One region of the Pseudoalteromonas undina genome, then DNA from elsewhere that is predicted to be linked to it. Evidence: predicted binding sites of a transcription regulator. Region 1 holds the regulator's gene; each other region holds the start of a gene.
The links. Region 1 encodes sigma-54, which starts transcription at its own class of promoters, with help from an activator protein. Its sites were predicted from a motif close to GTTGGCACGNNNNTNGNNT; they were not measured.
Positions count from the first base shown of each region.

Region 2: PUND_RS02825 (DUF1328 domain-containing protein) is a predicted target of sigma-54. The motif match lies at 6,994-7,012, and genes of this name have one in related genera.
Region 3: PUND_RS05995 (flagellar basal body rod protein FlgF) is a predicted target of sigma-54. The motif match lies at 2,538-2,556, and genes of this name have one in related genera.

Region 1 is NZ_AHCF03000002.1:289,956-299,913, reverse strand. It holds gene PUND_RS02020 (ATP-binding cassette domain-containing protein) at 1-117, opposite strand, end outside; gene PUND_RS02015 (calcium/sodium antiporter) at 383-1,351, shown strand; gene PUND_RS02010 (KpsF/GutQ family sugar-phosphate isomerase) at 1,355-2,326, shown strand; gene kdsC (3-deoxy-manno-octulosonate-8-phosphatase KdsC) at 2,327-2,878, shown strand; gene lptC (LPS export ABC transporter periplasmic protein LptC) at 2,875-3,429, shown strand; gene lptA (lipopolysaccharide transport periplasmic protein LptA) at 3,419-3,958, shown strand; gene lptB (LPS export ABC transporter ATP-binding protein) at 3,955-4,680, shown strand; gene PUND_RS01985 (RNA polymerase factor sigma-54) at 4,750-6,249, shown strand; gene hpf (ribosome hibernation promoting factor) at 6,276-6,563, shown strand; gene ptsN (PTS IIA-like nitrogen regulatory protein PtsN) at 6,568-7,020, shown strand; gene rapZ (RNase adapter RapZ) at 7,040-7,882, shown strand; gene PUND_RS01965 (HPr family phosphocarrier protein) at 7,900-8,172, shown strand; gene mgtE (magnesium transporter) at 8,279-9,637, shown strand; gene PUND_RS01955 (YgiQ family radical SAM protein) at 9,707-9,958, opposite strand, start outside.
Region 2 is NZ_AHCF03000002.1:473,561-483,518, reverse strand. It holds gene tyrS (tyrosine--tRNA ligase) at 1-89, opposite strand, end outside; gene PUND_RS02855 (peptidoglycan DD-metalloendopeptidase family protein) at 581-1,894, shown strand; gene PUND_RS02850 (hypothetical protein) at 2,043-2,219, opposite strand; gene PUND_RS02845 (aldo/keto reductase) at 2,239-3,210, opposite strand; gene PUND_RS02840 (sodium ion-translocating decarboxylase subunit beta) at 3,350-4,480, opposite strand; gene oadA (sodium-extruding oxaloacetate decarboxylase subunit alpha) at 4,495-6,276, opposite strand; gene PUND_RS02830 (OadG family protein) at 6,289-6,534, opposite strand; gene PUND_RS02825 (DUF1328 domain-containing protein) at 7,057-7,230, shown strand; gene PUND_RS02820 (hypothetical protein) at 7,281-7,472, shown strand; gene PUND_RS02815 (YcxB family protein) at 7,607-8,074, shown strand; gene csrA (carbon storage regulator CsrA) at 8,128-8,319, opposite strand; gene PUND_RS02805 (aspartate kinase) at 8,410-9,627, opposite strand; gene alaS (alanine--tRNA ligase) at 9,634-9,958, opposite strand, start outside.
Region 3 is NZ_AHCF03000003.1:510,956-520,913, forward strand. It holds gene flgC (flagellar basal body rod protein FlgC) at 1-388, shown strand, start outside; gene PUND_RS05985 (flagellar hook assembly protein FlgD) at 402-1,079, shown strand; gene flgE (flagellar hook protein FlgE) at 1,137-2,459, shown strand; gene PUND_RS05995 (flagellar basal body rod protein FlgF) at 2,592-3,335, shown strand; gene flgG (flagellar basal-body rod protein FlgG) at 3,357-4,145, shown strand; gene flgH (flagellar basal body L-ring protein FlgH) at 4,160-4,843, shown strand; gene PUND_RS06010 (flagellar basal body P-ring protein FlgI) at 4,856-5,950, shown strand; gene flgJ (flagellar assembly peptidoglycan hydrolase FlgJ) at 6,088-7,083, shown strand; gene flgK (flagellar hook-associated protein FlgK) at 7,085-9,091, shown strand; gene flgL (flagellar hook-associated protein FlgL) at 9,094-9,958, shown strand, end outside.

The sequences.
Region 1 (9,958 bases):
GGCAGTAATTTTACCTTCTGGGACATCAAAGCTCATATTTTTGTATATGACCCTATCGCCTCTAGAAAAGGTAACATCCTTTACTTCTACTATTGATTGCGACAAGTCGCTCTCCATAACAATATTCTCTCATATTTCTATTTTAAGGGTTTTTTGGTCAAGATGGAAAAAACAATTCGTAAGATTTTGTAATAGCCACGTAAAAACAGCTATAAGACTGCGACAAATTGACTTAACCGATGCTTAAACAAGCAAGTTAACCCATTAAATAATTATTTTAATAACCGCCTAATGTATTACAGCTTACTCTTTTACTTATACTTTTATGGTGGCTTTTGTTACTATTCGCGCTATCTGAATTTACACTAACTGGCTTATCACAATGGTTACCTCGTTTGTCATTTTAATTCTCGGTTTTGCGGCTCTCGTATGGAGTGCGGACAGGTTTGTTTATGGTGCGGCGGCACTGGCTAAAAACTTTGGCGTACCAACATTAATTGTAGGTTTAACCGTGGTAGCTATGGGCTCATCGGCCCCTGAAATGATGGTATCCGCTTCGGCTGCTTTGGCAAATAAAACCGATACAGCCGTAGGTAATGCAGTTGGTTCAAACATCACTAACATATTATTAGTATTAGGTATTACAGCGCTTTTAAGACCGCTTTCAGTCTCTTCAAGTACATTAAAACGAGAAATTCCACTGGTATTATTGGTGTCTATCGCTACTTGGTATATTTTTTCAGATAACTACTTTTCGTTTTTTGAAGGCGCAGCCTTACTCTTTGGTTTTGTTGTTTTTATTGGTGGACTTATTTTTGTATCACTGCGAGCAAAAAACCAAGACGATCCCTTTGTTAGCGAAGCCTGTGATGAAGTACCTGATAATGTCCCAACCAAAAAAGCCGTTTTTTGGTTAGTCATCGGAATGATTTTACTTCCTGTTAGCTCACACTTTTTAGTTGGCTCAGCCGTTGATATTGCAAAATATTTTGGCTTAAGCGACTTAGTAATTGGTTTAACCATAATAGCCATAGGCACCAGCTTACCTGAACTTGCAGCTTCCATTGCGGGTGTTCTTAAAAATGAAGATGATCTAGCACTGGGTAACATTGTTGGCTCAAATATTTTTAATATTCTCGCGGTGTTACCGCTGGCAGGATTAATTAACCCATCAGTTATTGACGCATCAGTAGCTAACCGTGATGTTTTAATTATGATCGGTGCAACCTTGGCACTTATTGCTATGTCATTGAACTTTAGAGGTCAAAGACGTATCAATAGACTAGAAGGTGGCGTACTCATCGTCGCATTTATGATTTACCAAGGTTATATTTTTAGTCAAGTAGGGTGATCCATGGCAACGCTAAATTTTATTCAACAAGGCTTGCGCGTCCTTGATATAGAACGTCAAGCACTCAGCGATATCGCACAATACGTTAATGAAAGCTTTGATCAAGCGTGCCAATTAATGTACGACTGCTCAGGCCGTATTATTGTTATTGGCATGGGTAAGTCGGGCCATATCGGTAATAAAATAGCAGCCACTTTAGCGAGTACTGGTAGCCCCGCATTTTTTGTACATCCTGGTGAAGCGAGTCATGGCGATTTAGGTATGATTACATCAAATGATGTGGTTATGCTTATATCTAACTCTGGCGAAACCAGTGAAGTGCTTAATATTATTCCGGTATTAAAACGCATTGGCGCAAAAATGATTGCTATGACAGGCAACGAAACGTCAACCATGGCAACATTGGCAAATGTGCATGTGTGTATTAAAGTTGAACAAGAAGCCTGCTCATTAGGCTTAGCGCCAACAGCAAGTACCACAGCAACACTCGCTATGGGCGATGCTATGGCGGTAGCATTATTAGAAGCCCGTGGTTTTACCGCTGATGATTTTGCACTGTCGCATCCAGGTGGCAGTTTAGGCAAACGCTTACTCTTAACCTTAAAAGATGTAATGCACAGCGGTATTCACACGCCTATTATTAATGAAACGCAAACCATTAAAGACGCCTTAATTGAAATGTCAGCCAAAGGGCTTGGCATGACCGCTATTATAAATAGTAATCAGCAATTATCGGGGTTGTTTACCGATGGTGATTTACGCCGTATTTTAGAGCAACGTATTGATATACACAGCACAGAAATTAATGTTGTGATGACAAAGTCATGTACAACAGCCACACAAGACATACTCGCGGCTGAAGCACTGAACATTATGGAACAAAAACGTATTAATGGTTTAATTGTGATTAATGAGCATAATCAGCCCATTGGCGCACTAAATATGCAAGACTTACTAAAAGCGGGGGTGCTATAAATGCAGTTTGAAGATCTTTATCAGCCGTTAAGTGATGATGCAAAAGCGCGCGCAAAAAAAATAAAATTATTAATTTGCGATATTGATGGTGTGTTTTCTGATGGGCGCATTTATCTTGGCAACCAAGGTGAAGAGCTCAAAGCCTTTAATACCAAAGACGGGTTTGGCATTAAAGCCCTTATTAATAGTGGTTTTGAAGTTGCCGTGATCACAGGTCGTCACTCAAAAATAGTTCAACAACGTATGAGCAATTTAACCGTACAACATATATACCAAGGCCAAGAAGACAAACTCATTGCCTATCAAGAATTAAAACAAAAATTAGCGCTCAGCGATGAGCAAATAGCTTACATTGGTGACGATGGCCCTGACATGCCAGTGATGGAAAAAGTCGGGTTTGCAGTAGCCGTAAACGACGCCCACCCACTGATTAAACGTTTATCGCATTATGTCACTCAGTTGCCAGGCGGCTTTGGCGCAGTAAGAGAGTTAACAGATTTACTGATGCTTGAAAACAATAAGCCACTTACTAGCCAAGGAACCAGTTCATGAATGTAGCTCGCATTATACTGAGCATCTTATTCATAAGCTGTATGGTTTGGCTTTGGTATCCTTATTTTTCTCAGGTAGATATTATTGCGGATGAACAAACTCAAACTATTGCTAAGCCTGATTACACTGCGATTGAGCTAAAACAAACCGCTTATAATGAGCAAGGTAAAATAAGCCACAAAGTAACTGCGGTAAAAATGGAGTTATACCAACAACTTGGTTTTACCTTTTTTGAAAAACCTATATTTACGTTATACAACGAGCAGCAAACATGGCGTATTAACGCTGATGAGGCCACCCTCTACGACGATCGTCAACTCGTATTAGAGGGCAATGTAAAAGCGCTAAATTTAGCCGATAACGCCATGATCGATACGATCACAGCCGATAGCATCAATGTAGATATAAAACTACTCACTATGCAGTCAGAGCAGCCTGTCGTTATTACAGGACCTAATTTAAAAATCACAGGCAAAGGCCTTGAGGCCGATTTAAAAACCGAAGTGATTAAACTTATTAACCATACGCGAACCCTATATTATGACCAATAACCTATTTAAAATTCTAATTGTTCCTTCATTACTGATTGCATTTCATAGCCATGCAGAGGAAACCACTGAAGCCCCTGCGGCTAATCAAATCTCAATTAGTGCTGACAGGCAGGAAGGTCAATTAAAAGAAAACGTGGGCATTTTTGAGAAAAATGTTGAAATTATTCATGGTAATCGCCGTATCACAGCTGACCGTTTAGAAGTGCATAAACGCGATGACTTAGGCGATAACAAGCAATTATTAATTGCCACAGGCAGCCCTGCATATTTTGAAGAAACACAAGCAGATGGCACCATCATGAGTGCCAGTGCGAATGAAGTGCGTTACGATGTTTCGCAACGTTTTTTAACCTTAATCGGCGATGCCAGTATTGCTCAAGCAGGTCAAAAAATAACTGCTAAAAGTATCACCTACGATATAGAGCAGCAGTTAATTAGCGCAGAAAAAGACGAAAACTCAACAGACCGTGTACACACTATTTTAGTGCCTGTTGAAAACAAAAAAGAAGACGATAAAGGCCAACCATGAGCACATTAAAAGCAGAGCTACTAGCAAAAAGCTATAAAGGCCGTGAAGTGGTGAAAAACGTTGGCCTAGAAGTTGAAGCTGGCAGCATTGTCGGCTTACTTGGCCCCAATGGCGCAGGTAAAACTACGACCTTTTACATGATTGTAGGCCTTGTACCTAGCGATAAAGGTAAAATATCAATCGATGATCAAGATATCACTTTATTACCAATGCACAGTCGAGCTCGCCTAGGGATAGGATATTTACCACAAGAATCATCTATTTTTAGAAAGCTGACGGTTTATCAAAACTTAATGGCTATATTAGAAACACGTAAAGGGCTCAATAAGCAACAACGTGAAGATACCTTAAATAATTTACTTGATGAATTTAGTATTCAGCATATTCGTGACAGCCAAGGTATGGCTCTGTCAGGTGGTGAGCGTCGCCGTGTTGAAATTGCGCGAGCATTAGCAGCAAATCCTAAATTTATACTACTAGACGAACCCTTTGCAGGGGTTGATCCTATCTCTGTATTAGATATTAAAAAGATTATAGAGCACCTTAAAAACCGAGGAATTGGCGTATTGATCACAGATCACAACGTCCGCGAAACACTTGATGTTTGTGAAAAAGCCTACATAGTTTCTCATGGGGAGTTAATTGCATCAGGCACTCCAGAATATGTATTAAACGATAAAACAGTACGCGATGTTTATTTGGGCGAGCAGTTCAAGCTCTAATATGTGTGTTATTCCACTAAGCATCTGCTAAGATTAATCATACTAATTTAAAAGGATTGTTAGAGATAAATGAGGCAATCATTACAGCTGCGCATGGGCCAGCAACTTACAATGACTCCACAGTTGCAACAAGCAATTCGCTTATTGCAGCTCAGTACATTGGATCTCCAGCAAGAAATTCAAGAAGCACTCGATAGTAATCCCTTGCTTGAAGTTGAAGAACAAGATTACAGTGAAGATGCTGCGGGTAAAAACGAACAAAAAGCCGATACCGATGAATCAACGCTAAGTGCTTCAGCTGATGAAAAACCTAGCGAATATGAGCAAGATAGCGGCGAAGCCATGACCAAAGACACCATTAGCGATGATATGGCAATGGATGTTACATGGGATGAATACATGAGCGCAGCACCGGCCTCTTCATCAGGACCAATGCCTGAAGATGAATCAATTTATCAAGGCTCTTCAACTGAAACGCTACATGAATATTTAATGTGGCAATTGCAACTGACACCGTTTAGCCCTACTGATGAAGCCATCGCGATTGCAATCGTAGAAGCCGTGGACGATTCTGGTATTTTAACCCTTAGCTGTGAAGAAATATTAGAAAGTTTTAATCAAGAAAACGACATAGAAGATGAAGTTGAACTTGATGAAATAGAAGCCGTATTAAAGCGTATTCAGTTATTTGATCCGGTAGGAATAGCCGCGCGTAGTTTACAAGAGTGTTTGTGTATTCAATTGAATCAGTTTGATCAAGACACGCCTTTTTTAAGCGAAACAAAAATGATCTTAACTGATCACATTGACTTACTGGCTGCGCGTGATTATCGCACATTAATGAAAAAAACTAAGCTTAAAGAAGATGAGCTTAAAGAGGTCATGACGTTAATTCACACGCTGAGTCCAAAACCCGCTGACACTATTGTTAGAGAAGAGTCTGAGTACGTTATTCCTGATGTGTCGGTTAAAAAAGTAAAAGGCCGTTGGGTGGTTGAACTAAACCCAGATAGTATGCCTAAAATTAGGGTAAACAGCCAATATGCAGCTATGTCGCGTACGGTTAAATCAAGCGGCGATAGCCAGTTTATTCGCTCACACTTACAAGAAGCTAAATGGTTTATAAAAAGCTTAGAAAGTAGAAACGACACACTGCTTAAAGTAACTAACTGTATTGTGCAGCAACAACAGGCCTTTTTTGAACATGGTCCTGAGGCGATGAAGCCTATGGTACTTAATGACGTGGCCGAAATGGTAGAAATGCACGAATCGACTATTTCACGTGTTACTACGCAAAAATACATGCACACACCACGCGGTATTTTTGAGCTTAAATATTTCTTTTCAAGCCATGTAAGCACTGAAAATGGTGGCGAATGTTCATCTACAGCAATACGCGCATTAATTAAAAAATTAATCGCTGCAGAAAACTCAGCTAAACCATTGAGTGATAGTAAAATTGCAGATATATTGGCTGAGCAAGGAATTAAAGTAGCAAGGAGAACTATTGCAAAGTATCGCGAATCTCTAGCTATTCCCCCGTCTAATCAACGTAAAAGTTTGATTTAAGGCGTACAACAAAGAGGAAAATGTTTATGCAACTGAATTTAACTGGTCGCCATGTAGATATTACCGACTCGCTTAGAGACTACGTAAATAGTAAATTTTCGAAGTTACAGAGGCACACTGATCACATAACGAATGTGCACGTTATTCTCGATGTAGAAAAACTAAACCAAAAAGCCGAAGCAACCGTTCATGTTAGTGGCGCTGAGATTTTTGCTTCTACTGAACACCAAGATATGTATGCCGCTATAGACTCGCTGATTGACAAGCTAGATCGTCAAGTAATTAAACACAAAGAGAAACTTGCTCGACACTAACACTATGAAATTAAGCTCACTTATCTGTCAGGACTGCAGTAAAGCTGCGGTCCTTTTTAATAGTAAAAAAAGAATTTTAGAATTTATCAGTGAATTGGCTCACAATAAACTGCCCTATTTAACACAACAAGATATTCTTAACGCGTTAACCGCCAGAGAAAAACTAGGGAGTACAGGTATAGGTCGAGGAATTGCAATTCCACATGGTCGTATGAGTGGTGTACAAGAGCCTCTTGCACTTATATTAGTGAGCGAAACGGCTATTAATTTTGATGCGATAGATAACAGACCGGTCGATATTTTTGTTGCCTTAATTGTACCTGATGGTGACAATAAGCAGCATTTAAAAACCTTAGCCACTATAGCAGAAAAGCTCAACGATAAAGAATTTTGTAAGCAATTACGAGCGGCAAAATCCGACAATGAGCTGTATCAAGTAATTGTAAGTCAACCGTAGTAACAATTAAGGGTGATAAATGGAATTAATAATTATAAGTGGTCGCTCAGGTTCTGGTAAATCTGTTGCGCTGCGTGTTGTTGAGGATTTAGGTTATTATTGTGTAGATAATATTCCTTTAAATTTATTGCCATCTCTTGTTCGTAGTGTTTCCGACAGCTACAACAAAATAGCCGTAAGTGTTGATGTGCGTAATTTACCTAAAGAGCAGCAACAGTTTAATGAAATCATTGAATATTTACCTGGTTTTACTAAGCCAACGGTGTTTTATTTAGACAGTGACGATCAAACCTTAATTAAACGCTTTTCAGAAACACGGCGTCTTCATCCTCTTTCGATTGACTCACTGCCACTTGATTTAGCAATAAAAAAAGAAAAACAACTCCTTGATGTACTCATTAACCGTGCCGATTATATGATTGATACTACGGATTTAAGTGTGCATCAGCTGGCTGAATCTATTCGTGAAAAAATACTCGGTAAAAAAGACAAACAACTGATCATTACCTTTGAGTCATTTGGTTTTAAGCACGGTATACCCAAAGAAGCAGATTATGTATTTGACGCTCGCTTTTTACCAAACCCGCATTGGGAGCCTGAACTTAAGCCACTCACAGGGTTAGATCAACCAGTAAAAGACTACCTAGCCAGCCACAGCATAGTACAAAAATTTACATGGCAAATTCAAACATTCGTGCAAACATGGCTGCCTCATTTAGAAAGAAATAACCGCAGCTATTTGACCATAGCTATTGGCTGTACCGGAGGGCAACACCGCTCAGTTTATTTAGCGCAAACTATAGGTGAAAGCTTTGCAATGAGTCATCCTAATGTAAAAATTCGCCATCGAGAACAAGAATAAAGCTTGAGAGAATATTAATGCGGTTAGAAAACACATTTTTAATAAAAAACAAGTTAGGCCTGCATGCCAGAGCGGCTACGGTGCTGGCACAGCTTTCTGTGCAATTTGATGCCTCAATCACGTTATTTCAAGATGATAAACAAGCCGCTGGCGACAGTGTATTAGCACTTATGTTACTCGAAAGCAGTCAAGGCAAAGAAGTTAAGGTAGTATGTGAGGGCCCTGACGCAGAACCTGCACTTAATGCAATAGGTGAGCTCATTGACCAACGATTTAATGAGCAAGAGTAATCCTGCTTATAAGCTAAGGTTAATAGTGGTTGAGGTAGTTTACTGATATAAAGTAAGATAAAGCGATACCCCATCATCGTGTAATAAAATTTAATTAAGGACGCCAATGCCTGAAGCTTTAGAACAAGATATTCCACTACAACAACTAAAACAGGTGACTAAGTCACTAAATAGTGGTCAATTTGTTCAAGTTAGGCGCATGCTGGCAAAAACGGCACCTTGTGATACCGCACTTCTTTTAGAATCATCTCCCCATAAAATTCGTCGCATGCTCTGGCAACTGGTTGATCCTGATGTACAGGGTGATGTACTTGAAGAGCTCTCTGAAGACGTACGCTTGGGTATTATTGCGCAAATGGCACCTGAGCACATTGCTGCTGCAACAGAAGACATGGGCCATGATGATTTAGGGGAAGTACTACGTAGCCTACCAGACACCGTATATAAAGACGTTGTTAGTGCTATGGATATTCAAGATAGGGAGCGTGCAACACAAGCTCTATCTTACCAAGAGCGCTCTGCTGGCGCCTTGATGAATATCGATACCGTAACTATTCGCCCTGATGTAACTCTAGATGTTGTACTACGTTATATTCGCTTACGCGGTGAACTGCCAGAGGGCACCGATGACTTATACGTTGTAGATAAACATAACTGTTTTTTAGGCGCCTTATCGCTGAGCACTTTATTAACTAATCCCCCTGAAAAAATTGTTCAGGATTTAATGGATGAAGAGTGTGAATCTATTCCTATTTCAATGGATGAAAGCGAAGTAGCGCAACTATTTGAACGACATAACTGGATATCGGCACCAGTTGTCGATGACAACGCGCATTTGCTTGGTCGTATTACTATAGATGATATCGTTGATGTTATCCGTGAAGATGCAGAGCATAGCTTATTAAGCTTAGCGGGTCTTGATGATGAAGAAGATACCTTTGCGCCGGTCTTAAAAAGCTCTAAAAAGCGCTCAATTTGGCTAGGTGTAAACTTACTAACTGCATTGCTGGCTGCAATTGTGGCGAGCTTTTTTGAAAACACCTTAGCTATATTACCAATTCTTGCTGTGCTCAATGGCATTGTCCCGTCAATGGGTGGGGTTGCAGGCAGCCAAACCTTAACTTTGGTTATTCGCGGTATCGCGGTGGGCCATATCAACCAAACTAACCAACGTTTTTTATTATTAAAAGAACTCGCTATCGGCGCGATTAACGGTATGGTTTGGTCTATCCTAATTGCCGGTGTCGTTGCGCTTTGGCAATGGGATTTCAAACTCGGTGGTGTTTTAGCGTTTGCTATGTTTATGAATTTAGTTGCAGCAGGTATTGCGGGTGCTAGTATCCCACTATTACTTAAAAAAATGAAAATAGATCCAGCACTGGCAGGCAGTGTGGTACTAACCACAGTAACTGATATTGTTGGTATATTTGCCTTTTTAGGCACTGCAACTTGGTTATTGATTTAGGCTCTAATCTTTTTATAAATAAAAACACCGCGTCAATACGCGGTGTTTTTGTTTAAGCCGATAATTACTTTACCTTGCGCGCTGGCGATTACCGCCCACCTTAGGTTTAGTGTTGGCTTTTTTAAACTGACTAAAGCCAGTATGACGAGTAAGCGCAGGGCGACCGCCCTTGTTACCTTTACCGCCTTTGGCTTGCCTTTCATCTCTGCCTTCTTCTGGCACTAAGCAATTTGGACCTTTACCAATGAGTTTAGCTTTGCCCATGTTACGAAGGGCTTCACGGATCATTGGCCAACCGGCAGGATCATGGTAACGTAAAAT
Region 2 (9,958 bases), 180 kb from region 1:
CCCGACTTTAATTTTTCAACCAACTCATCTTCAATTAATATCTCTTCTGCACCGCGTTTTATCTCTGCTAGAGCGGTTTGTAAATCCACTGTGTGTTACTCCAAAAAATTCTGACAACGAAGGGGGTGTATATGCTCACGATTTATTGCTAGCGCGTTTTAACAAAACAAATAAAACTATTTAGCTAACATAACAAATTTCCACTTAATTAGAACAACTTTTTTAACTAATCGCTGCACCAACTAAAATGCAGGGCGTACGTTCTAAAATGGGATATAAAAGAGCGATTAATAATACACTAAAGGTGTTTATAAAAGCCCAAAAAACAGTTTATAAATTAATCACTTCTCGCTATTAAATCGTTTTAAAAGCTAATTTAACATTACGATGAAAAAGCAAAGTATCCAAGGATATAAAATAGTGCTGTTATTCAACTTTAAACACAAACAGCCTGAATACCCTATGATTTTAGCTTAATTTAACGCGAGTTTAAATCTACAAAATACTAGTATTCATAGATTATTCGTTATATCCTGCAATATAATCTATTTATTATCTTGACAGCAGAAAAAGGCACGTTATGGTCCACGTGGTTAACACGCTCCCCAAAAAACACAAAATGCTTATTCTAGGTTTGGTTTCTGCTATTGTTGCCTTAGCCTTTTTACCTTCTGAAAAAGCCACTGCATCCAAAGACAATAGCGAGAACACGCTAGAAATTGGTAAGCGTTACGAATTACAAATAAAAGTAGGTGAAAACGAAAAACTCACCGACTTAAATTCAGAGCATGCAGCGCAAAAACTTCCAGAATATGATTTTGTCGATCACCTTGTTAAAAATGGTGACAATTTAGCGAACATTTTTAAGCGCGCTGGTTTTTCTGCGCAAACGCTTTACAAACTGGTTAACACAAATGCTGAAACACGCAAGCTTACCAAAATTCATCCAGGTGAAACACTAAGCTTTGCTACTGCAAAAGATGGTTCGTTGGCTCAGTTACGTTACGTTATATCTAAAACAGATACCTTATATGTCACCCTTAATGACGAAGGCCAATACGATACTTCAATTGACAGCAAAGAAATAGAAACACTGAGCAAAACCGCCGGTGGGGAAATTTCTAGCAGTTTTTGGACGTCAGCGATCGCTGCAGGTTTAAGTGAACGCCAAATCATGAACTTTGCCGATATATTTGGTTGGGACGTGGATTTTGCAAATGACATCCGTAAAGGTGATGAATTTGGCTTAATATATGAATCTCATTTTGTTGACGGTGAATTTATTGGCACCGGTAAAATTATTGCCGCAGAATTTATAAACCAAGGCGAACGTTACACAGCAATTCGACACACAGACGGTAATTTTTATACCCCTGAAGGGCGTAGTATGAAAAAAGCCTTCTTACGTGCACCTGTTAACTTTAAATATATTAGCTCAAGCTTTAATCCTCGCCGCTTACACCCTGTTACAGGACAAGTAAAAGCACACCGAGGTATTGACTACGCTGCGCGTACAGGCACGCCTGTTGTATCATCAGGTAATGGTAAAGTTATCAAAGCGGGCTACAGTAAATATAACGGTAATTACGTATTTATAAGCCACGGTACACAATACGTTACTAAGTACTTGCACCTTAACAAACGCCTAGTTAGAACAGGGCAAAAAATCAAACAAGGTGAGAAAATTGGTACTGTAGGCTCAACAGGTCGAGTAACTGGGGCACATTTACATTATGAGTTTTTAGTTAACGGTGTTCATCGTAATCCCAAAACTGTGAAACTACCTAAATCTGAGCCATTACCACGCTCAGAGCTTGCTAAGTTTAAGCCTATTGCTGATAACTTTATTGCGCAACTTGAGCGTAACAGAGAGCTTCAGTTGGCACTTAAATAAAGAGTTTAATAATTAAATAAAAAAGCCTTTGCAGGGATAACCCGCAAAGGCTTTTTTGTATGTGATGATTATACCAACCAGCATAGATATTTGAATAGTTTCACGAATTACCCATTGTATCTAAGCTGCTTGGTGCTAAGTTTCAGAGTTAATTTACGAGTACATAAATAAGCTGCACAACCAAAGAGATCATCACCAGTGGCCAAATATACTTACTATATTTAGTAGCGCTCTCAAGCCCCATTTTACTTTGGTATTTTTCCAGTAACGGAATAATGATCACCAAAGCAATGACTAAGCTAATTAAAATAACAAATATGTTCATATCATCACCCTACACTAGGTTATGGTAAAGCGCAGCCTTTCGCGCTGATATATAGCTCATACCAATGCTCACGACTTAAGTTAACATTAACCGCATCACAGGATGCTTTTATACGCTCTATATTAGTAGTGCCAATAATTGGTTGAATTGATGCTGGGTGGCGCAACAACCATGCTAATACGATAGCTTCTGCTGTTGTACCATAAAGTATGGCAAGCTTACTGACTAAAATACTGGTATTAATATCTGCAGGCGAGGCCTTTGATAAATCACCACCAGAGTATAAGCCTTGGCATAAACTGCCCCAACTTTGAATCTGAATTTCATGCTCACGGCAATATTCAATATTGCCTGGGGTAAAGTTAATATCCTTGCCATCGGCATTACCCACATAAACGCCTTCATCAACCCATTGATGTTTTTGTAAACTCGCTTCGATTTGATTTGCCACAATCGGCATATCTAAAGCGCGTTGCAAAAACCGTATTTGATATTGCGACATATTAGACACCGCAAAATGACGCACTTTGCCACTTTCTTTTAAACAACTAAATACTTGTGCAACTTCCTCTACTTCCATTAAAGGATCTGGGCGATGCAGCATAAGTATATCTAAATATTCGGTATTTAATCGCTTTAATGAGCCCTCTACTGAGCGCTCAATCCAATCAGCTGAAAAGTCATAACGTTGTGGGTTTTTATCATCAGCAAAGCGAATACCACACTTAGACTGAATATACATTTTCTCTCTAAGTTCTGGTCGCTCAGCCAGAGCTTGACCAAAAACATGTTCGGCTTTGCCTAAGGTATAAATATCAGCATGATCGAAAAAATTAATTCCGCCTTCAATGGCGGCATCTATGCATGAATGAGTTTGTTGTAAATGCGCACTGGTAATCGCATCTTTATTCCATGCGCCTCCCAAACCCATACAGCCAAAAACAAGTTTGCTTACATTCGGGAGATATTTTGCCAGCGGAGTGTGTAACATTTTGACAGCCCTTTAAAAAATGAAGAGTGATTACTTTAAACAAAAAACCCTATACAAGAAACCGCTTAAGTCAAAACAGTGAATTTTATGCAAAAAAAAGCGCAGTAAACTGCGCTAATAGGTTGAGTCTAAATTATATTTAACCCACAAGAGCGAGTAAAATACCTGCCGCAACAGCACTACCAAGCACCCCTGCAACATTAGGCCCCATGGCATGCATTAATAAGAAGTTATGCGGGTTATTTTCAAGCCCAACCTTATTAACAACACGTGCTGCCATAGGCACAGCGGATACACCCGCAGCACCAATTAATGGGTTTATGGGGGTTTTTGATATCTTATTTAAGCCTTTAGCCATAAATACACCTGAGGCTGTACCAATAGCAAACGCCAGTGCACCCAGTACCAAAATACCAATAGTTTCTACTGTTAAGAACTGCTCGGCAGCAAGTTTAGAGCCCACTGCAAGTCCTAGAAATATAGTGGTGATATTAATGATTTCGTTTTGCGCACTGTTGCTGAGCCTATCAACTACACCCGACTCACGCATTAAGTTACCTAAACAGAACATACCTACCAGCGGAATTGCCGCAGGTAAGAATATAGCAGTTAAGGTAAGCACCATCAGTGGGAAAATAATTTTTTCCTTTTTAGATACTTTACGCAGTTCTGGCATTTGAATTTTACGTTCTTCAGGCGTTGTAAACGCACGCATAATAGGTGGCTGAATAATAGGAACCAACGCCATGTACGAGTATGCAGCCACCGCTATAGCGCCCAGTAAATCAGGGGCCAGCTTTGACGCTAAAAAGATAGCGGTTGGCCCATCTGCACCACCAATAATCGCAATTGCAGAAGCATCTTGTAAGCTAAATTCAAATCCCGGAATAAAGTTAAGTAAAATAGCGCCAAATAACGTCGCAAAAATACCAAACTGCGCTGCCGCACCTAATAGCAACATACGCGGGTTGGCAATCAAGGCACTAAAATCAGTTAAGGCCCCCACTCCCATAAATATTAATAGCGGAAAAATACCGGTATCAATACCAACATAATAAACATAGTAAAGTAAGCCACCTGGATCTGATAAACCAGCTACTGGAATATTAGTTAAAATAGCTCCGAAACCAATGGGCAGTAGTAATAACGGCTCAAAGTTTTTGGCAATTGCTAAAAATAATAGCAAACAACCAACGGCAATCATGATCAGCCCAGGAAATGTAAAGTTAGCAATGCCTGTGGCATGCCAGAGGTTTAAAATACCATCCATCCTCTATTTACTCCTTAAGCTAGTGCAATCATTGCATCGCCGGTTGACACTGAATCGCCCTCAGAAACAAGCACCTCAGCAATCGTACCGGTATGCATGGCGCGTACTTCGGTTTCCATTTTCATGGCTTCCATAATAATTACCACATCACCTTCATTGACTACCTGACCGGGTTTTACTTTAATTTTAAAAATATTACCGGCCAGTGGTGCATTTAGAGTTTCACCCGAGGCAACCGATGCTGACTGTGGAATATGCTCTGAGTCTTTTAACGTTACCTCTTTAAGCTCACCACCTTGAGCAACCACGACATCGTATACTTTACCGTCTACTTTAACGCTGTATTGCTCTGCCTTAACGCTTTTATTGTTTGCCGCTGATTTTTCAGGTGCTTTATTGGCGTTATCATCAGCGCTAGGAACAGGCTCAAATGCATCAGGATTGTTACGGTTTTTAATAAATTTCAAACCAATCTGTGGAAATAATGCATAGGTAAGCACATCATCAATTTGCTCATCGGCTAAAGTTAGCCCTTGCTCCTGCGCAAGCTTGCTTAACTCAGCTTCTAAAGTTTCAAGTTCAGGTTTAATAATATCTGCAGGGCGACAGGTAATTGCTTCACTGCCATCAAGTACGCGCTCTTGAAGCTCTTTATTCATTGGTGCAGGTGTTGAACCATACTCACCTTTTAATACGCCAGCAGTTTCTTTGGTAATGGTTTTATAACGCTCACCAGTGAGTACATTTAATACCGCTTGAGTACCAACAATTTGTGAGGTAGGTGTAACAAGTGGAATAAAGCCTAAATCTTCACGTACTCGTGGAATTTCAAGTAGCACTTCGTTTAGTTTATCAGCAGCACCTTGCTCTTTAAGCTGGTTTTCCATGTTAGTTAACATACCACCTGGCACTTGGGCTAATAAAATTCGGCCATCGACACCTTTTAAGCTGCCTTCAAACGCAGCGTACTTTTTACGTACGTCTCTAAAGTAAGCGGCAATTTCTTCTAGGTGGTTTAAATCAAGCCCGGTATCACGCTCGGTCCCTTCAACGATTGCTGCAATTGTTTCAGTTGCTGAATGACCATAAGTCATACTCATAGACGATACAGCTGTGTCGAGCATATCAATGCCGGCATCAATCGCTTTTTGATAAGTAGCGGTGCTTAAACCCGTTGTTGCATGGCATTGCATTGCAATAGGTATGGAAACCGTTTCTTTTAACGCTTTAATGAGTTCTTCTGCATCGTAAGGCTTAAGCAATCCTGCCATATCTTTAATACAAATTGAATGACAACCCAATTCTTCAAGCTGCTTAGCAAGTGTTAACCACATATCTAATGTATGTACAGGGCTTACTGTGTAAGAAATTGTACCTTGTGCATGTGCCCCTACTTTAACCGCCGCTTTTATGGCAGTTTCTAAGTTACGTACATCATTCATGGCATCAAAAATACGAAATACGTCTACGCCATTTTTGTGAGCGCGCTCAACAAACTTCTCAACCACATCATCAGCATAATGGCGATATCCCAATAAGTTCTGACCACGAAGTAGCATTTGCTGTGGTGTATTTGGCATCGCTTTTTTAAGCGCGCGAATACGCTCCCATGGATCTTCACCTAAATAACGAATACATGAATCAAAGGTAGCTCCACCCCAAGATTCTATAGACCAATAACCTGCGTCATCAATTTTTTTTGCAATAGGTAACATGTCGTCTAATCGCATGCGGGTAGCTAAGAGCGACTGATGTGCGTCACGAAGTACGAGTTCTGTTATTTTTAATTTAGCCATTGGTATGCTCCTCTAATTATTATTTGTTTTGTACTGAGCAATGGCAGCACTAATTGCAGCGATGTGCTCATTTGGCACACCTTGAGATTTAAAAGATGGTGTTCTCTGTGATGCTTCTAGTTCTGGCTGAGAAAACTTGCTAGCCAGCTTAGACATGAGTGTCACTGCACCAATCAATAAAGAAAGAAATACAAACACACCCACCATGCCTGTTAGCATTAAATTGCCTGCAGTTGTGAGTAAAGCCCCTATATCCATAATTCTCCCCTGTTTAAAACCAAACACATAAAAAATCGGTTTATTTAAATAACTATTCACCAATAGTAACAAAAACTATTCTCTTGTCTACACGTTGTAAATTGGTAAAACCAATTAATCTAAAAGTAACATATCACCAACAAGGTTAACACCACCTAAAATAGCTTATTTAACCCAGATATATAGATGCTAAAAATGTTCGTTATAAACAAAGAATATATAAAAACACTAATACTTTGTAAAAACACATATAAAACAAACCTATTGTACTAACCCACTAATAACCTTCAAAACAAATGTTAATTGGTCTTACCAAAGCAAAGAGCAGCAACAACTATTTATTATCTCATCAGAGACAACTGTGAATAAGTTACCGATAAGATCGTAAAAATTACCAACTCAATATAAAGCCAATCGCGAAAAACCGAAATAAACCATTGATTTAAAACAAAATAAAATACTGGCACATTACTCGCTTATATAAAAACAACACTTTAACTTAGATAAATCAAGGAGATGACAATGTTACGCTGGACAATTACATTTTTGGTGATCGCACTAATCGCAGCCGTTTTAGGATTTGGTGGTATTGCAGGAGCCGCAGCAGGAATTGCTAAGATCATATTTTTTATCTTTTTAGTTTTACTGGTTATTTCACTTGTCTCTGGCGCTTTACGTGGTAAAAGCCCCAGGTAGATAAGAAACAACGAACTCTCTTTTTAAATTTATATACAAGGAATTACATTATGAAATCATCAACACTTAAAGCAGCAGCTATTGGTCTATTCGCAAGTGCATTTATTATGGGTTGTGAAGACAATCATGCAGAAGAAGCCGGTGAGCGTATTGACGAAGCCGTGACAGATGTTCAAAACAAGGTAGAAGATACCTGTGAAGAAGTAAAAGAAGGCGTTAATGCCGAAGAGACAAATTGCTAATATTATTTATTTAGCTAAGAAACGACCTACGGGTCGTTTTTTTATGCCTAAAATATAAATAGTTTCTAGTCATTTCCCCTTTTAAGCTTCGCATTAAGCTAAAATAATAAAAAATAGCTTTTAAGTGCAAACACATGGTCTTTACAACAACTTATAAACTCGATAAACCTTATTTTTATGAATGCTTCGACCAATCGCTGCCTTATAGTAAGCGTGCACAACCTAAATACTTTTTATTGGCGCTACTTGTGGTTTTAGGATTATTTGGCATTTATGGTTTAGGCGATCATTACCTTGGTACATTCTTGCTTATGTTAGCTTTACTTGAGTGCATTGCTTTTTATTATCGCCGCCCTTGGTGGGTAACAAGGCAAATGCTTAGCAGAGCGTCAGGCTCTGAAGTAACCCTTACCTTCGACGAGGACGGAATAAAATCAACCAATCATTACAAGAATTACCAGTTAGCTTGGCACGACATTAATGAAGTAATTACTACAGATTGCGGCCTATTGTTAAAAAGTAAAAGCGGTATGCAATACATTTCTAAGGCAATACTCGACGAAGAAACGATTGATTTTATACACAAAAAAGCCACTCAATGAGTGGCTTTTACAAATGTCATAGTTATTAACTAGCACATTTTATACTATGTTGATTAAGCATTGCCCGGATTAGGGTTAGACTTTTCAGCTTGTATGCGCATGTAAATTTCTTCACGATGAACTGATACGTCTTTAGGTGCGTTAACACCGATACGAACTTGATTTCCTTTAACACCCAGAACAGTAACGGTTACTTCGTCACCAATCATCAGGGTCTCGCCTACTCTACGAGTTAGTATTAGCATTCTCTTGCTCCCATGTTCCAATAAAATTATAAGATTCCGCACACACATTTTAATTAAAATTAGACTAAAAAGTAAGTAAAAACTCTCAATCTATTCATTTTCTGTTAAAAATGTCTTATGTAATGCACGAACAGCCAGCTCGAGGTATTTTTCATCTATTAAAACTGAAATCTTTATCTCTGAGGTTGAAACAAACATCACATCAATGTTCTCTTGTGCTAACGAATCAAAAAATAAACTCGCTACCCCAGAATGAGATTTCATCCCCATACCTACAGCTGACACTTTCGCCACATTAGTTAATCCGTCAATTGCCTGTGCGTCAAATTGCTGTTGCTCAGCCGTTAACAAATCAAGTGCGTTTAAATAATCATTTAAATGCACAGTAAAAGCATAGTCGACTTTTTCAACTTTATGATTAATTTGATTAATCATATCTATTTCGATGCCATTATCTGCAAAAAGTTTCAAAATTTTTGCAAGCTCTTTAGTGCCTTGCGGTACTCCATGTACCTTAATCAAACACTCGTCTCGATTAAATGCAATACCCGACACAACGTTACTCGCCACATCGCTCTCCTCAAAACTAATTAATGTACCTTCATCAGGTTTAAAGCTAGATAACACTCTTAATGGTACATTGTGCTTACCAGCCGACTCTACAGAGCGAATATGTAGCACTTTAGCACCTAAACTAGCCAGCTCAAGCATTTCGGCAAAGGTTACATGGCTTAAACGTCGTGCATTAGGTTCAATACGAGGATCTGTTGTATATACGCCATCAACATCAGTATAGATCTGACATTCATCCGCTTTTATTGCACCCGCTATTTCAACCGCAGAGGTATCGGTGCCACCACGCCCAAGCGTAGTCACGTTGCCCTCAATATCGCGCCCCTGAAAGCCGGCAATAATAGCAATACGGTTATGTTCAAGTTCATGTTTTAAACGCGTTGCAGCCACGTCTTCTACACGGGCTTTACCGAACATGTTATCGGTTAATATATTCACCTGATCGGCTAACAAGCTTACCGCAGAATGGCCGCGTTTAATAATAGCCATCGCTAATAAAGCTATAGAGACTTGTTCACCGGTACTGAGTAATACATCGAGTTCACGACTACTCGGGCGAGAGTCGATTTGTTTGGCAAGATTAATTAAGCGATTGGTTTCTCCCGACATTGCCGAAAGCACCACCACCACTTGGTGGCCTTGTTGCTTAGTTTTAACAACAAGGTCGGCGACCGCTTCAATACGCTCTATTGAGCCTACCGAAGTGCCGCCAAATTTTTGAACTATAAGTGCCACTTAAGCTTAAGTACGCTCAGTTAACCAAGCTGTTACGCTATCAAGTGCTGCAGTTAAGTTTTGTGGCTCAGAACCACCCGCTTGCGCCATATCTGGACGACCGCCGCCTTTACCACCTACTTGGCCTGCCATGTGGTTAACTAACTCACCCGCTTTTACTTTACCGGTTAAGTCTTTAGTTACACCCGCAATTAGGCTTACTTTATCACCGCTGGCAACACCTAAAGCAATTACGCCTGAGCCAATCTTATTTTTAAGATCATCAACCATGCCACGAAGCGCTTTTGATTCAGTTCCTTCAACGTTGGCAACTAACAATTTAACCCCATTA
Region 3 (9,958 bases), on a different contig from region 1:
CGCGCAAAACGTGCGATTAAATACCACCGCAAGTAATATCTCTAATGCCAATACAATTAGCTCTTCACAAAATGAAACGTACCGAGCGCGACAACCTGTATTTGCTGCGGAGCTAACAAAAGCGTCAGCGTCAGCAAGCAACCCACAGGGCTCTGCCGTTGGTGTGAAAGTGTTAGGAGTGGTTGAGAGTGATAAACCACTACAAATTGAATATAACCCAAACCACCCGAGTGCGGATGAAAATGGTTACATTTATAAACCCAACGTGAATGTTGTTGAGGAGATGGCAAATATGATTTCTGCATCTCGCTCTTATCAGACAAATGTTCAAGTTGCTGATGCAGCTAAGCAAATGTTAAGTAAAACACTGCTGTTAGGTCAGCGGTAACTGAGGGTAGCTCATGAGTAACGATATTAGTACTTCTTCATCCTACATGGACTCTTTACGTTGGCAAGATAAGCAAGTGCCACAAAAAGAGGATAGTGATGCGTTAACCCAAGAAGATTTCTTTTCGTTGTTAACACAGCAGTTGTCATATCAAGATCCCAGCAAACCAGCTGATAACGATCAGATGATTGCACAAATGACAAACTTTACCATGGCTGAAGGAATATCAAATTTAAACTCTAATTTTGAGTCTTTAGCCGCGTCGATGACATCAAATTCGGCATTGCAAGCATCAACACTGGTTGGCAAACAAGCGCTGTTGGAATCGAATACACTTGAGCTTAATGAGTCGGGTGAATCAAGAGGTTCTGTTGTAGCTGAAAAGCCAGTCGATAGTTTAATGATTCGCATTGAAGATGCATCCGGGCAGTTGGTTAAAACTATAGATTTAGGCACTCAGCCCGCAGGAGCCATTCGTTTTGCATGGGATGGTAAAAATGAAGCGGGTGAACGGCTACCACCTGGTGAATACAACATCAAAGCAGAAGGTAGCACAAATGGGGAATTTTCAAGCCTTCCGTTAGCTACATTCAAAAATATTGAAAGTGTTAATATTAATGGCTCAAGCGGCATTATTATTAACACAAAAGAAGGTGCGGTTAGGCTGACTGATGTCGCAGAAATCGCGTAATAGATTTTATGTATTTTTTAGCCATCGGGCTAAATACTTTTAGGTTAGAGGTTAATTATGAGCTTCAATATTGCATTAACAGGCCTTGCTGCCGCACAAAAAGATTTAGATGTTACCGCCAATAACATTGCCAACGTAAATACCACGGGCTTTAAAGAGTCTCGCGCTGAATTTGCTGATGTATACGCATCTTCGGTATTTAGCGCAGGTAAAACGAAAAATGGTGATGGTGTGCAAACCACCATGGTTGCTCAGCAGTTTCATCAAGGGTCGCTGCAGTTTACTAATAACTCACTGGATTTAGCGATCACAGGTGAGGGTTACTTTGCAACAAGTAATGACTTAGGCTCTTTAGATTTTAGTTATACTCGCGCAGGTGCGTTTAAGCTTAATAAAGACAACTTTGTAGTTGATGCTAAAGGAAACTTCTTACAGAGTTTTCCGGTGAATGAGGTTACAGGCAGTACCACTTCGGTTAGTTTAAGTACATCTTCTGCATTGCAAATACCTGATTCATCAGGCTCTCCGCGCTCTACTTCAAACGTATATACGTCGTTCAATGTTGATTCGCGTGACGATGTTATAGCTGTGCCATTTGATGCAACAGATGGCACTACTTATAACTCTTCGACTTCAACCACAGTTTACGACTCACTAGGTGAGCCGCATGTAATGCAGTTTTATTTTGTTAAAACTGCACCAAACGAATGGCAAGTGCATGGTACATTGGATCAAAAACCGTTTGATGCTACCGGTGCCGCAACGGCAACTCCAAGCCCACTTAGTACGTTTGGATTTAACGCAAGCGGTACGCCAGAAACAACCAATGGCGCACCTATTACAGGAAGTACCTTTGATGATGTAAATTTAAATACTGCTAACTTTTCAGGATTATTAACCAACGGTGCACAGTTTAATGACATTGCAATTCAGTGGCGTGACGAGGCAGGTACTGCAGGTAAAATACCTACTCAATATGCAAATCGATTTGAAGTAAAAGCACTAGAGCAAGATGGTGCGACAGTGGGTCGCTTAGCGGGTATTGACATTGGTACTGATGGAAAAGTCGTTGCATCGTACAGTAATGGCGACACTTCATATTTGGGTCAAGTAGCCATGGTTAGGTTTGCAAACTCACAAGGTTTACAACAGGTGGGTGATACTTCATGGAAAAAAAGTTTAACCTCAGGTGAGCCTATAGCAGGAGAACCGGGAACAGGAACTTTAGGCAAAGTCAATTCTTCAGCGCTCGAGCAATCAAATACAAACTTAACCACAGAGCTGGTTGATTTGATTAGTGCGCAGCGTAACTTCCAAGCAAACTCTCGTGCGCTTGAAGTGAATTCAACGCTTCAACAAAATATCTTACAGATCCGATAATCATATTTTGATTTATAAAGGCTGCTTAATGCAGCCTTTTTTATTCCTCCTTAAAATCTTATTCATACTTAAATTTAATCTGGCACTTATATTGCATTTACCCATATATAGATTTCTTAATGAGTCGATGTTATGGATAAAATGGTCTACATAGCGGCATCTGGCGCTAAACAAAGCATGCAAGGGCTTGCTCTTAAAGCCAATAATTTGGCAAATGCGAATACCACTGGGTTTAAATCTGATTTTGCGCAAGCGCGATCAATGCAGGCTTTCGGTGAAGGTTTGCCGACTCGTGTTTTTGCTATGCAAGAGCGCCCAGGATCTAACATGACATCGGGCGGTATTGTGGAAACAGGTCGCAGCCTTGATATCGCTATGAGCGATAACGCCTGGCTGAGTGTTCAGGATGCCTCTGGTAATGAAGCCTATACAAAAGTGGGCTCGTTAAATATCACTGCTGAAGGTATGTTGACTACCAGCGACGGTCGTCAAGTTATTGGCGAAGGTGGGCCTGTCATATTACCTGTACCGATTGAAAAAATTGAATTTAGCAAAGATGGCACTATTCAAGTACGCCCTCAAGGTGCACCGGCTAACTTTTTAGAAGAAGTTGATCGGCTAAAAGTGGTTGATGCAAACAACGCCACGCTCGAGAAGGGTAACGATGGCTTATTCAGAGCTAAACCAGGCCAAATAGTTGAAACATCAGCCAATGTACAAGTATTAGGTGGCACATTAGAAAAATCGAATGTAAATCCTGTGCATGAAATGGTCGATATGATCAGTCACCAACGCCAATTTGAATTACAAGTAAAACTGATGAAAACAGCTGAAGAGATTGACGAACGTCAAGAACAGCTGATGCGCATCGTTTAACTTTAACGTGAGGATATTATTATGAATCCAGCATTATGGATAAGTAAAACAGGGCTTGACGCTCAACAAACTGATATATCGGTTATATCAAATAACTTAGCGAACGCCAGTACAGTGGGTTACAAAAAAAGCCGCGCTATTTTCGAAGACTTACTCTACCAAAATATTAATCAACCAGGCGGTCGCTCATCGCAAGACACCGAAATGCCGTCAGGCTTAATGCTTGGTGCGGGTACTAAGGTAGTGGCTAACCAAAAAAACTTTTCGCAAGGTAATATGCTCACTACTGAAAATTCATTAGATTGGATGATTTCTGGTCCTGGCTTTTTTGAAGTATTGCAACCAGATGGCAATATTGCTTATTCGCGTAACGGCCAGTTTACTACCGACGGCGACGGGCGTGTTGTAACCTCGGGCGCTGGTTATGTTGTTCAGCCTGAAATGAATGTACCTGACGATGCACAGTCGATCACCGTATCTCAAGATGGTGAAGTGTCAGTTCGCGTAAAAGGTCAGGCCGAAAACGTGGTTATTGGTCAAATCACGATTAGTGATTTTATTAATCCGTCGGGCCTTGAGCCTATAGGGCAAAACTTATATACCGAAACCGCGGTAAGCGGTGCGCCTGTTCAAGGTAACCCGGGTGTTGAAGGTTTAGGTACGATTATTCAAGGTTCACTTGAAACATCAAATGTAAATGTGACCGAAGAGTTAGTTAATTTGATTGAAACGCAGCGCGTTTATGAGATGAACTCAAAAGTTATCTCAGCCGTTGATGAAATGATGAGTTATATCAATCAACAGTTATAGTTTTGGGGGATTGTATGCGTAATATTATGTTATTTACAGTAGGAACTTTACTATTAAGTGGTTGTGTAGCTACACAAAATAATGAGGTAGTACAAGACGATCCCTATTATGCACCTATGTATCCAGAGCCTAATATGGAGCCAGTAGTCGCAACCGGCTCTTTGTTCAGTACTCAATTATCGAATGATCTATATGCCGATAAAAAAGCACTGCGAACAGGCGATATCATTACTGTTAAATTACAAGAGTCGACCCAAGCGACTAAAGCAGCTAAAACAGAAACGGATAAAGAAACCGATGCCAGCCTCGACCCTGTAATTGGTTTAGGTGGTTTACCGGTAAATATTGGCGGCGATAGCATTCAATTTGGTATTGGCAGTGACTCCTCATTTAAAGGTGACTCAAAATCAAATCAATCAAATAGCTTAGTTGGCGATATTTCGGTTAACGTGATGCGAGTACTACCAAATGGTAATTTAGTAATTCGCGGTGAAAAATGGCTAACGTTAAATACCGGTGAAGAATTTATTCGCCTAGAAGGGTTAGTGCGTCCGCAAGATGTCAATGCCGATAATACTGTTGAGTCTAATCGAATTGCGAATGCACGTATTCAGTATTCAGGTAAGGGTCAAACTCAAGAGGCACAAAGCCCGGGTTGGTTAACGCGTTTCTTTAGTAGCTCATTGTTTCCCTTTTAGAGGACATTCGACATGAATGGTTTTAAAGTTTTTTGTTTTATGGTGCTACTAGGCTGGCAATTTACTGCCAGTGCTGAGCGAATTAAAGATGTATCTATGGTCGAAGGGGTGCGGTCAAACCAATTAGTCGGGTATGGATTGGTAGTGGGTTTACCGGGAACTGGTGAGCAAAGCCGTTTTACCGAGCAAAGCTTTAAAGGCATGCTCAATAGTTTTGGTATTACGTTACCAGCTAGTTTAAAGCCAAAAATTAAAAATGTTGCAGCGGTTGCTGTTCATGCTGAACTCCCGCCATTTAGAAAGCCAGGGCAGACTATTGATATAACCGTATCATCGATTGGCAGTGCAGGCAGCTTGCGCGGTGGCACATTATTACAAACATTCTTAAAAGGGGTTGATGGTAATGTTTACGCCATCGCTCAAGGCAGTTTAATTGTAGGTGGCCTAGGTGCTGAGGGGCTTGATGGTAGTCGCGTTGTGATTAATACGCCAACGGTAGGGCGTGTGCCAAATGGTGCAACCGTTGAGCGTGCTGTTAAAAGCCCATTTATGCAAAACGACTATATTACTTTTAATTTAAACCGCCCTGATTTTACTACTGCGAAACGTTTAGAGAAAACCATTAATGATTTAATTGGTCCAAATAGCGCTCAAGCACTCGATGCAGCCTCTATTCGCGTTATTGCCCCACGTGATGCCTCGCAGCGCGTATCGTACTTATCAACTCTTGAAAACTTAGAGTTTAAACCGGCAGATACTTCGGCAAAAATAATTGTTAATTCGCGTACTGGCACCATTGTTATTGGCAAAAATGTAAAATTACAACCTGCGGCAATTACCCACGGTGGTTTAACAGTAACGATTGCGGAACAACAAAATGTAGCGCAGCCAAATCCTTTAGCAGAGGGTGAAACCGTGGTTACTCAGCAAAGTATTATTGATGTTAATCAAGATGATTCACGCGCTTTTGTATTTGACCCTGGTGTAAGTCTTGATGACTTAGTACGTGCAATTAATGAAGTTGGCGCTGCCCCGGGTGATTTAATGGCTATTCTTGAAGCACTAAAAGAAGCCGGTGCAATTAATGGTCAACTTGTTGTAATTTAATCTTTTAAAAAACACCGTTTAAAATTTTATTGCGGTGTTTTTTACTTTTTATTCCTGCTTACTCCTACCCTTGAAAGTCTCGCTGGCTCAATTATTGCATTGCTTTAGATATTATTAATTATTGTGTCAAAAAGCCGATGGAAACAAATCATCTAGATAAGCAAAACTTTTTTGATTTAGGCAACTTAGACTCTTTGCGTCGAGATGCTTTAAACAGCGGTGATGCATCAACCGATGCATCTAAAGCGGCGTTAAAAAAAGCGGCGGCACAATTTGAAGCTATATTCACCCAAATGCTGCTTAAAAGTATGCGTAAAGCCAATGAGGCTTTTGAAGATAAAGAAAGCCCGTTTAATGCTAGTGGCGTTAAGTTTTTTGAAGAAATGCACGACCAACAGATGGCTTCAGAGCTTTCATCAAATGGCTCTTTGGGTCTTGCAGATTTAATTGTGCAGCAATTATCGCCAGATGGAAAAAACTTTATGCCAGGCTCTGTTCTTCGCACAACGTCAGATTTCTTTAGTGACCAACGTGCGGGTAGCACCTTACCTCATCAAGAAAACCAAAAGGTCACTGAAAAAGTACCGCTCGTTGATTCAACTGAAAAAAGCGAACAAAACATAGCGTCTGGCACATTTGAAAATGCTGAGGAATTTGTAAGCACCGTGTGGGAACACGCAAAAACAGCGGCTAAAAAAATTGGTTTAAATCCGGCGGTTATGGTCGCACAAGCAGCATTAGAAACTGGCTGGGGTAAACATATTATTAGTAAAGGTGATGGTAATAGCTCAAACAATTTATTCAATATTAAGTCAGATAAAAGTTGGCAGGGTGAAAAGGCCAGTAAAGTCACTTTAGAGTTTGAGCAAGGTGCTGCAGTTAAAAAGCAAGCAAGCTTTAGAGCGTATGATTCGATAAAAGATAGCGTGAATGATTTTGTGGATTTTTTAACACAGAACCCGCGCTATCAAGATGCATTAAACAATACGGCAAAGCCGCATAAATTTTTAGACTCTTTACAGCAAGCTGGTTATGCAACCGATCCTAACTATGCAGACAAAATAAAAAGAGTGCTGAACAGTAACGAATTGAAGAATATCGCCACAAGCGTGATCCGCCAGGGAGTAGAGTAACATGTCGTTTAATTTATTAAATATTGCTAATTCAGGAATAAGAGCAAACTCTGAGTTATTGCAAACGACAAGTAAAAACATTGCAAACGTTAATACCGAAGGGTATGTACGTGAGCGCACCGAATTTACCACCATGATTGATAATCAGGTAGGCCGTGGTCAAACGTATCGTTTATTGAATGAGTTTGCGCAAAAGCAATTAAACCGAGATACTTCAAATAAAAGTTTTTTTGATCAATTTGTTAGTGAAGCGAGTCGGGTTGATCAAATTTTTTCAGAAAAATCAAACAGCTTATCAACTAGTATCAACTCAATGTTTAATAACGTGCAAGAAGCTCTTAATCAACCTTCATCAACAGTTGCTCGTTCGTTGGTGATGAGTGATGCGCAAAACCTGATTGATCAAATGGATCGGCTTGCAGGTATCGTTTCAGAGCAAAAAGCGGTGGTTAATGAGCAATTAGAGATTTTTTCAGAAGAGGCGAATACGTTAATCGAAAGTATTAGTTCGTTAAATCAAGAAATTGCGGGTGTTCATGGTACTAAAAACGAAGCCGATGCGAGCTCAGCTTACAATGAGCGTGATAAAGCAATACGTGATTTATCTGAGCTGATTGATATAGAAACACTTGATGGCCCTAATGGTGAAAAACAAGTGTTTATGGGTACAGGTGAAGCGGTTGTTATGCAAAATGGGTCATTTAACTTATTTTCGATCAGTGGCGATCCTGATGCTAACTTTAAAGAGCTACGTTTAGATGTAAATGGCGGTAAGGCTGTGCCATTAGATATAGACCCTACTAAACTCAAAGGTAAAATTGGCGGTTTATTGGCATTTAGAGACGATATTTTGGTGCCTGCACAAAATCAAATAGGCCAGATGGGTATTGCGCTTGCTGATTCGTTTAATCAGCAAAACCGTCTAGGTATGGATGCAAACGGTGAGCTCGGAGGGGATATTTTTGATATCCCAACGGTCAGTGCTTTTGTTTATCAAGCAAACACCGGAACAGCTAATATGTCAGCAACCGTTGAGGCAGGTAAAGGCAGTGAACTGCCAGCCAGTGACTTTGTGATTACATATACAGGTAATCCTAACGAAGTAAGTATTCAGCCAATTGATAATAAAGGTGAACCTTTAGGCACAGCCTCTTTAGCAACTATCCCACCCAGTGGCATTATCGATTCAGCAGCTATCACCAGCGGGGAGTCGTTTGGTTTAAAGCTAAACGTAACCGGAGCCGGTAATGCCGGTGACCAATTTCAGGTAAAACTTAATAGTGGCGCGGCTGGCAATATATCGCTGACAACAGGTCGAGGTGAGGACATTGCATTGGCCTCCCCAATTAGAACATCAGACGGCCTTGATAATACAGGTACAGGGACTATTTCACCGGGTAATGTTACCGATGTAACCACTGGCAGCTTTAGTAATCCTTTGGGTTTAGCAAATGGCCCTATTAGCATTGTTAAAACAGCTAATGCTAACGAATATCAACTTACTGATGGTAATGGCACAACTACGTTTACAGTTACACCGCCTGCTAACAATATACTCGCTCAAGCCGGGGCACCATACGATGGTTATGGTTTTGACTTTAATATTGAAGGCGTACCAGCAATGGGCGATACCTTTAATTTAGAATTTAATGAAGGCGGTTTTGATGATAACCGCAACGGCCAAAAACTTGCTGACTTACAAAATACTGATTTAGTACGTCAAAATGTAGTAGCGAGCGCATCAGCTGATAATCATAAAACATTGAATCAGGCCTATGCTGGATTAGTCACCGATGTTGGTGTGGTAACCAGTCAAGCAAAAACCAATGGTGCTGCATTTGATGCTTTAGCACAACAATCAGAAGCCTGGTACGAATCGTTGTCGGGCGTAAACTTAGATGAAGAGGCGGCTAATTTGCTGCGCTTCCAGCAATCTTATGCTGCTTCTGCACAAGTATTAACTGCAGCGAGAGCTATTTTTGACACCTTATTGAGTGCGGCGAGGTAATTATGCGTTTATCAAATAATTTAATGTATCAAAGTCAAATTAATAAAATTTTAGATAATCAACAGGGCGTTGCAGGCGCTTTAGAGCGAGCAAACACAGGTCAAAAGTATTTGAGTACCTCTGAAAACCCAGCTGCTATATCGCAAGGGATGTTGTACACCAATAAAATAGAAACCAATGAGCAGTTAACTAAAAATATAAAGCAGCTAAATGGTCGCTTATCAACCGAAGAAAGCATACTTAAAGGTATGAACGACACTATTTTAGAGGCGCAAATGCTAACCATACGAGCGGGCAATGGTTCGTTAGGTCAAAGTGATTTGGCTTCAGTTGCCAGTGAACTAAAAGAATTGCAAAAATCGCTGCTTAACTTAATGAATAGTCAATCAGAAGGGGGGAAATACCTATTCTCTGGTTATCAAGACGATATTCAAGCCTATACATTTAATAGCACTAATGGCAAATACGAATACCAAGGCGATCAAGGCCAGCATGAAGTGACGATCGCAAAAGGGGTTGAGATCAAATCAAGTGATAATGGTTTTAATGTATTTGAACGAGTTGATGCACGTCTTGATGTGGTGTCGAATGATGGAGCGCCATCAGGCGGCATTACCGCAGGGACTGTTTATGTTGAAAACCAAGGCGAGTTTGATCGCTTTCATAAAGATAATTATAACTCAGACCCAGATCCGCTTATTTCTCCAACGATCAATACCTATAACGTTAATGTTATCCCTGGTGCAACGCCTTCAGCGCCTGATCAGTATGAAATATTACGTGATGGTAATTCTCTTGTACCACCTGTTACTGGTGAAGTAACCGATGAGCCGATTGAGTTTGCAGGCATGGAAATTCAACTTGAAG